One region of the Pseudarthrobacter sp. Hb11 genome, then DNA from elsewhere that is predicted to be linked to it. Evidence: riboswitches for the same ligand, from Rfam matches in the RefSeq annotation. Region 1 holds a riboswitch; each other region holds the start of a gene.
What was found. A riboswitch is a leader RNA that binds a small molecule or an ion and turns the genes downstream of it on or off. The one in region 1 is predicted to bind cyclic di-AMP.

Region 1 (2,254 bases):
GTCGGATTGCTGATCATTTCCCCGGTTTTCTGTCCCCCGGGCTGCCGAAGCTGAACATAATTCGGGCCCGCCCCCGTCAACGAGCTTTTTCTTCAGATGCACTGGGAATGCCGAAATCGCCCAGCCGTGCGGGGTCTTCTGTCCAGCGGCACTGGGGCTTGGACAGTAAAAATGCCTCGTCCTCCGCCTCAGGAACAACCAGACCGAGAGGCACAGGAACCCCATAGCCGCGGCTAACCGATCGATCGCCCCCAGCCCTCCCACCCGGACGGATCCCCCATCCGCGCCCTGGTGGTTGACGACGAGCCAAGCCTGTCCGAGCTGATCAGCATGGGCCTGCGCGTGGCCGGCTGGTCGGTGGCGGTGGCTGCGGACGGTCGCCCCGACGGTGCAAAGTGGCTGCCCATCGAAAGCGTCAGTGACGAAAAGGTGATGGTGCCCGGGCATAACTGGCGGCTGCAGCTTCCGGACGAGCCCGTTGTGGTCAACGGCGATCCTTCGCAGCTGCGCCAGGTTGCTGATGAATCTGTTGTCGAACGCGCGGAAACAAACCTCGGCCGGAACCACCGCGGAGGCTGTCTCGGGCTGTCCATCGTGAAGGCCCCCGGAGGAAGGGTAACGGTGACGTCACAGCCACTGCGCGCTGAACCTGCCCTGCAACTGCTGATCCTGTGACCCTTTCGGCAAGGCGACGCGCCGTCGTCGTGATCTCTGTTACCAAAATGTGACTTGTGCTGGTAATTCCTGTACCGTCGATTAGGTACGGTTCCCGTTCGGGCCGTATATCCGGATGACGCCAAGCTCTGCCACTTCCCGGATTCCTCTTGAACCAAGGCAGAGGCGGGGGACCCACCGTCCCGGGCACTGATTGCCCTTGGGGTTAAGCCAGCACGTGATCCTTCCGTCTGGCCGGATGCCCTCATCCGAACCCGACAGCTAACTCCGCAGGTGTGAGAGGCGATTCATTATGTTCAAGTTCCTGGCACAGCCACGCCCGAAAAACGAGTCTGCACCGCAGGCCGCACCGGAAACCGGCAAAATCCCTTCCTTCGGCAAGCGCGCCGCCGTGGTGGCCGCGTCATGCGCACTCCTAATTGGGGCGGGCGCTGCAGGGCAGGCTACGGAAACCAGCATCCGCGTAGCAGCCACCGAGACGCAGGCCGCCGAGGCGCAATCCAGCCTCAGCATCGAGAAGAGCGAGATCACGGCGAATCCCGCGCCGGAGTCTGCTGCCCCAGCCCTGCCGAAAATCAATGTGGTTCCGCAGGCGGCCGAGCCCGCACCGGCTCCGAAAGCCGCACCGGCACCCGCTCCCAAGCCTGCGCCGGCACCAAAACCTGCCCCGAAACGTGCACCGGCACCCAAGCCTGCCCCCGCACCTAAGCCTGCCCCCGTCGTCGCGGTCAATGATCCCGCCGGCGCCCAGGCTTATGCCGCTAGCAAGCTGGGAAGCTACGGTTGGGCTCCTGACCAGATGCAGTGCCTGAAGACACTGTGGACCAAGGAATCGGACTGGACCACCACGGCCACCAACCCGAGCAGCGGCGCCTACGGCATCGTCCAGTCCCTGCCCGCCGAGAAGATGGCCAGCGCCGGCGCGGACTACCGCACCAACTACCGCACCCAGATCAACTGGGGCCTGGACTACATCCAGGAGCGCTACCAGTCCCCGTGTGGTGCGCTGAACTTCCACCTGTCGAACAACTGGTACTAAGCCCACCGGTTCCACAGGACACGTCAGCCGGCGCGGCCCGCACCTCGTAGAGGGGCGGGCCGCCCGGCGTATTGTGCACCATGACCGCGGGGCGAAGCCAAAACTGCGGGAACCCCTCGCGGCGGATTGCCAAGATGGTTGCAGACCTCAAGCCGGAAAGAAATGACCTGGCCGTCGCAGCAGGTCAGGCGCCGCGGCCGGGGATGTACTGGACGGCCCACCTGTTGCCGTCGGGATCGGCGAAGTACACAAAGTGGCCCCAGTCCTGTATGTCGACGTCACTGACGTCTACCCCGTTGTTTTTCAGATGCTGGTGCGCGGCAGAGATGTCGTCCACCACGAGCTGGAGGTTGGAGCCGGTGCCCGGAGGTGCGTCCGTAAGCCCCTCCCCAATGCAGATCGAGCAGGCCGAGCCCGGCGGCGTCAGCTGGACAAAGCGGATCGAGTCCGTGGGCCGCTCATCGAAGTCGGCATTGAACCCCACCTTGTTGACGTAGAAATCCTTGGCGCGGTCCACGTCTGACACAGGGACATACACAA
Region 2 (2,254 bases), on a different contig from region 1:
GTGCTCCACGCCGGGGTAGACGGTGATCTGGTGGACAACGTTGGTTGCCGCAAGCGCATCCTTGAGCGCAGGCACGGCGGCGGTGATGCGTTCATCACGTTCAGCGTAGACTCCAAAAACTGCCGCTTTTATGCCCGGCACCTTGCCCAGGTCGGGGGCGGGGCCATAAAACGCGGCCGTGGCCTTCAGCCCGTCCAGCTCCGTGGCTGCCTGCCAGGTGATTCCGCCGCCGAAGCAGTAGCCGGTCATGGCGATGCGCTGGCCGTCCACAAAGTCCTGGCCCCGGAGATACTCCACCGCTGCCTTGAAGTCGGCAATGTGACGCTGGGCGCCTGCCTGGGTGAGGGCACCGGGAACAGCGTCACGGTCCAGGTTCGCAGTCCCGCCTTCCCGGCTCAGCAAATCAAGAGCCAGGGCAACGTAGCCCTCTCCCGCAAAGCGCCGCGCCACGTCTTCTATATGGGCTGTCAGCCCTCGGTTCTCATGGCAGATTAGCACTGCAGGGCTGCGCCCTGCCCGCTCCGGCTTGGCCTGGTAGGCGCTGATAGAGGTTCCCCCGGACGGAAAATGGATGGTCGCCGTCGTCATCCCTGATGCGCCCTCCGGGAGGGAAAGCGGGCTCTTGGCCCCAGGGACGGCACCTGCGGCTCCTGCGCCGGCCGTTCCGGTGGCCGACGATGTGGAAAGTTCCGGTGTGGGCATGGGGTCGGTGCTCCGCGGTACCTCGCTGGGAGTGCAACCTACCAGCAGCATCGCCGCCGCGGCTGCCGCCATGCTGCCCGTAATGAAGGCAACCCGCCGGGTGAAAGTCCGCTGGCTCAGAGTACCGGCGCGGTAGTCGTCAAAAAATTCCTCAATCAAGTACTTTTCGTACTTTCCAAGCTGAATCACGGCGCCTCCTAGGGGGTGGCCATATCCTCCTCCGCGCGGCGCTTCCGGGGCAAGCTTCCGGCCCCGTTATCCAGTCCATTTACGAGTTTGTGACCAAAGCAACACGGCTTCCGTAACAGGATAGTATCTCGCGAGGTCAGCCGCGTGGTAAACCCAATTCCAGTCATTTGCGGAATGTGATAGAAGCACCTCGCATGTTACCCAAACGTGACAATGCACCCGAAGTCGGGTTAGGGTCTTCAGGTGTCCCTCCCAAACGGGACATTCCCCTCAGTATGCCGAGCCCTGCCACTGACCCGGGAACCAACGCTTTCCAGCTGGCAGGGACGGGGGAACCACGTTTCCACCGGCCTCACGCGAGGCCTTGGGGTTAAGTCGAGAGCGACACCGTTCATTACGGAATTGCTCCCGGCCGGGTATCTCCAACCCGAACCCGACAGCTCACCCCGCAGGCATGGGAGAGGCGATCAACCGTGTCAAAAAATTCCACTACCGCCCGTCACCGCGCGACTCCGGCCCGCTCAATCGCGCTTGAGGGTCTGGCTGTCTCAGCCAAGTCCCTTGGCCGCCCGGCGCTCGCCGTTGCAGCAGCATCCGGCATTGCCTTCGGTGTGGGCGCCCCGGCCCACGCAGGCGTAACCGGTCCGGACACCACCGAGACCACTAACACCCAGGCTTACGCAGCACCGGCTGCTGCAGTGGCTGCCCCCGCAGCAGCTGCAGGCAACGTGCACACCGTTGTTGCCGGCGATACCCTGGGCGCCATCTCGGCCGCCCACGGAGTAGCCCTGAATGATGTCCTGTCCGCCAATGGGCTGTCGATCTCCGCGATCATCTACCCCGGTGACGAGATCAAGGTCCCCGGCGCCGGTTCCGTTGCAGCCGCTCCGGCGGCTCCGGCAGCTGCGGCTCCGGCTCCGGCTCCGGCCGTGACTGCCGCCGCCCCGGCCAACACCGGAATGAACCTGTCCTACGCCTCCACCGCTCCTGCTCCGGCAGCACCCGCCCCGGCAGCTCCCGCGGCCGCCGGCACCGGTACCGGCGCAGCCATCCTCGCGAACGCCTACGGCCAGGTGGGCGTCCAGCAGGACTGCACCGCCATGGTGGAGAAGGCTCTCCGTTCCGTGGGCAAGAGCGTTGGCGACCTGGCCCCGGGCCAGTTCTACCAGTACGGCACCACTGTGGGCACCCCGGCTCCCGGTGACCTGGTGATCACCGCCGGTCACGTTGGCGTCTTCGCCGGCAACGGCCAGGTTGTCAGCGGTGGCGTAGACGGCTTCAAGACCGAGGTCCACTCCATCAGCTGGCTCAGCGGCGCTTCCTTCGTCCGCGTAGCGTAGTAACACCACCCGAGGAGGGGCGG
Region 3 (2,254 bases), on a different contig from region 1:
TGCGCCACTCCGGACCTACCGTCTCCCAGACCATCGGCCGGATGGAGCGGGACGGCCTGGTGGTTGTCTCGGGCGACCGCCATCTGGAGCTCACCGAGACGGGTCGGAAGCGCGCCACGGAAGTGATGCGCAAGCACCGTCTGGCTGAGCGGCTCCTCGCCGACGTGATTGGGCTGGACTGGGCATACGTCCATGACGAGGCCTGCCGCTGGGAGCATGTGATGAGCGAGCGGGTGGAACGCCGTATCTACGAGATGCTTAACCACCCCACCGAGTCTCCGTACGGGAACCCGATTCCCGGGCTGGCCGCCTTGGGCGGGGTGCCGTCCCCGGGCTTTGCCGATGGAGCCATCAGCCTCCTGGAAGCGATGAAGTCCTACGGGCCCGCCTCAGCCGTGACTATCAGCCGGCTTGCCGAGCCCATCCAGGTGGAGCCGGAACTGCTCTCGCAGCTGGATGAGGGCGGCATAAGGCCGGGGGCTGCTGTGTCGCTGGAGCGGGTGGGGGACTACATCTCCGTCCGGGTTCCCGGCATTGAAGGGGCACTTGAGTTGCCTCCGGAGGTGGCCGCGCACGTGTTCGTGGCCGTCCGCTAGCGGGCTGGCCGGCGCGCCTCGTTACCTCATGTGAGGTGGGTTACGCAAAGATAACGGAATTGTTACTTTGGGCGTTAACCCTCTATAGTTGAACCGAAGCGTTGATATTAAAGCGTTACCTGATCTGGAGCCGAGCTCTGCCAGCGGATCAGGAGCATGAGTCGTAACTGGCAGAGGCGGGGGAACCACAAGCGGCAGCCGGGGGACTGCCTTGGGGTGAAGTCCGTCAGCAGCAAGCCTCTTCCAGCGAAGGATCCCTCCGGGGATATCTCTGTGCCGAAGCTTGCTTACGGCGGACCGGGTCTTTGAACTCTCTGACCCGAATCCGACAGCTAACTTCGCAGGCTTTCCAGAGAGGAACCCTTCTTGACCATGCACAATTCCAGGGGACGCCGCCGCGCGGCGGTCCCTGCTTCGACACCGCGCGTTGTCGAAGTCATCACCTCGGAACGCCCCCGCGATCCGCACCGTGATGCGCGCCGGCGTCGGGGTCCATTCCGTCAAATTACCGAGTTCGCTGCTGCCAGCGGCATCGGCCAGAAGGCCGGCGTCGCCCTGGCCGCCACCGGACTGGTGCTCACCGTGACCGTACCGGCCACCAGTCCCGTGATGGCTACGGATGCCTCAGGGAGCTCTCCTGTTGCCGCGTCCGCTGTAGCCCCACAGCCCAAAATTTCCGCGGAAGCGGAGGCCGAAATAGACTTCAGCCGATCCGCCGTGGTCACCGAAGCGGACCCCGACGGGAAGCTGAAACAGCTGCTCAGTGCCCAGTCTGCGGGCGCCATCACCCGCGCCGCTTCCACCGGAAGCCTCGGTGCCCCGCTCGCTGCATTGAGCACTGCCTCGCCCTTTGGTTACCGCGTCAGCCCCATCACGGGAGGCTCCGGTGACTTCCACCGCGGACAGGATTACGTAGCCCAGTGCGGCACCTCTGTTCTGGCTGCGGCCACCGGAACCGTTACCTTTGTGGGCTGGCACGAGTACGGTGGCGGCAACCGCGTTGTAGTGGACCACGGCAACGGCCTGGAAACCACGTACAACCACCTCTCCTCTTTCAGCGTGAAGGAGGGGCAGACAGTATCCCGCGGGGATGTTGTGGCCCTCAGCGGGACCACGGGAGCCTCCACAGGCTGCCACCTGCACTTCGAGGTCCAGGTCAACGGCGAAGTTGTTGACCCCACGGGCTGGCTTTAGTCAAGTGACGGTGAACTATCAAATGATGTTGACCTGCCGTGACCTGAATGTGACATTCAAGCAAAACTGCTGTACCGTCTAACTCGCGTCAACTTTTCCGAAGTTGACGCTCTTGTGCGGATTGCCTAACTCTGCCACCGCTCAAGGTCCGTTCGCATTTCATCGTCTGGCAGGGGCGGGGGAACCAATTATGGCCTTCAGTTTGAAGGCCTTGGGGTTAAGTCGCAAAAGCTTCCCAGGAAGCCGCGCGGCCGGGTGACTCCCATCCGAATCCGACAGCTCACCTCGCAGGCATTGGGAGAGGCTACCTTCGTGTCTTCACGCCATAATTCTGCGCGCCACCGTGCGCAATCGGTTCGTACCAACCCCCTGGACACCATGTCCAAGGCTGTTAGTGCCAATGCCGGGACAGTAGGTCGCCAGGCTGCAGTTATCGCTGCTGCGTCCGGCCTCGTCCTGACCTT

Region 2: another riboswitch for cyclic di-AMP. It lies ahead of AC50X7_RS00580 (LysM peptidoglycan-binding domain-containing protein); the one in region 1 lies ahead of AC50X7_RS10010 (aggregation-promoting factor C-terminal-like domain-containing protein).
Region 3: another riboswitch for cyclic di-AMP. It lies ahead of AC50X7_RS16315 (M23 family metallopeptidase); the one in region 1 lies ahead of AC50X7_RS10010 (aggregation-promoting factor C-terminal-like domain-containing protein).

The regions. Positions count from the first base shown of each region.
Region 1 covers NZ_JBWZCM010000005.1:75,868-78,121, forward strand. Annotated here, with positions in the region: partial or broken gene AC50X7_RS10005 (DNA-binding response regulator) at 241-444, shown strand; cyclic di-AMP (ydaO/yuaA leader) riboswitch at 802-962, shown strand; gene AC50X7_RS10010 (aggregation-promoting factor C-terminal-like domain-containing protein) at 968-1,714, shown strand; gene AC50X7_RS10015 (glyoxalase superfamily protein) at 1,899-2,254, opposite strand, start outside.
Region 2 covers NZ_JBWZCM010000001.1:115,870-118,123, reverse strand. Annotated here, with positions in the region: gene AC50X7_RS00585 (dienelactone hydrolase family protein) at 1-891, opposite strand, end outside; cyclic di-AMP (ydaO/yuaA leader) riboswitch at 1,189-1,361, shown strand; gene AC50X7_RS00580 (LysM peptidoglycan-binding domain-containing protein) at 1,365-2,231, shown strand.
Region 3 covers NZ_JBWZCM010000014.1:51,819-54,072, forward strand. Annotated here, with positions in the region: gene AC50X7_RS16310 (iron-dependent transcriptional repressor DtxR) at 1-596, shown strand, start outside; cyclic di-AMP (ydaO/yuaA leader) riboswitch at 740-958, shown strand; gene AC50X7_RS16315 (M23 family metallopeptidase) at 969-1,790, shown strand; cyclic di-AMP (ydaO/yuaA leader) riboswitch at 1,919-2,098, shown strand; gene AC50X7_RS16320 (C40 family peptidase) at 2,169-2,254, shown strand, end outside.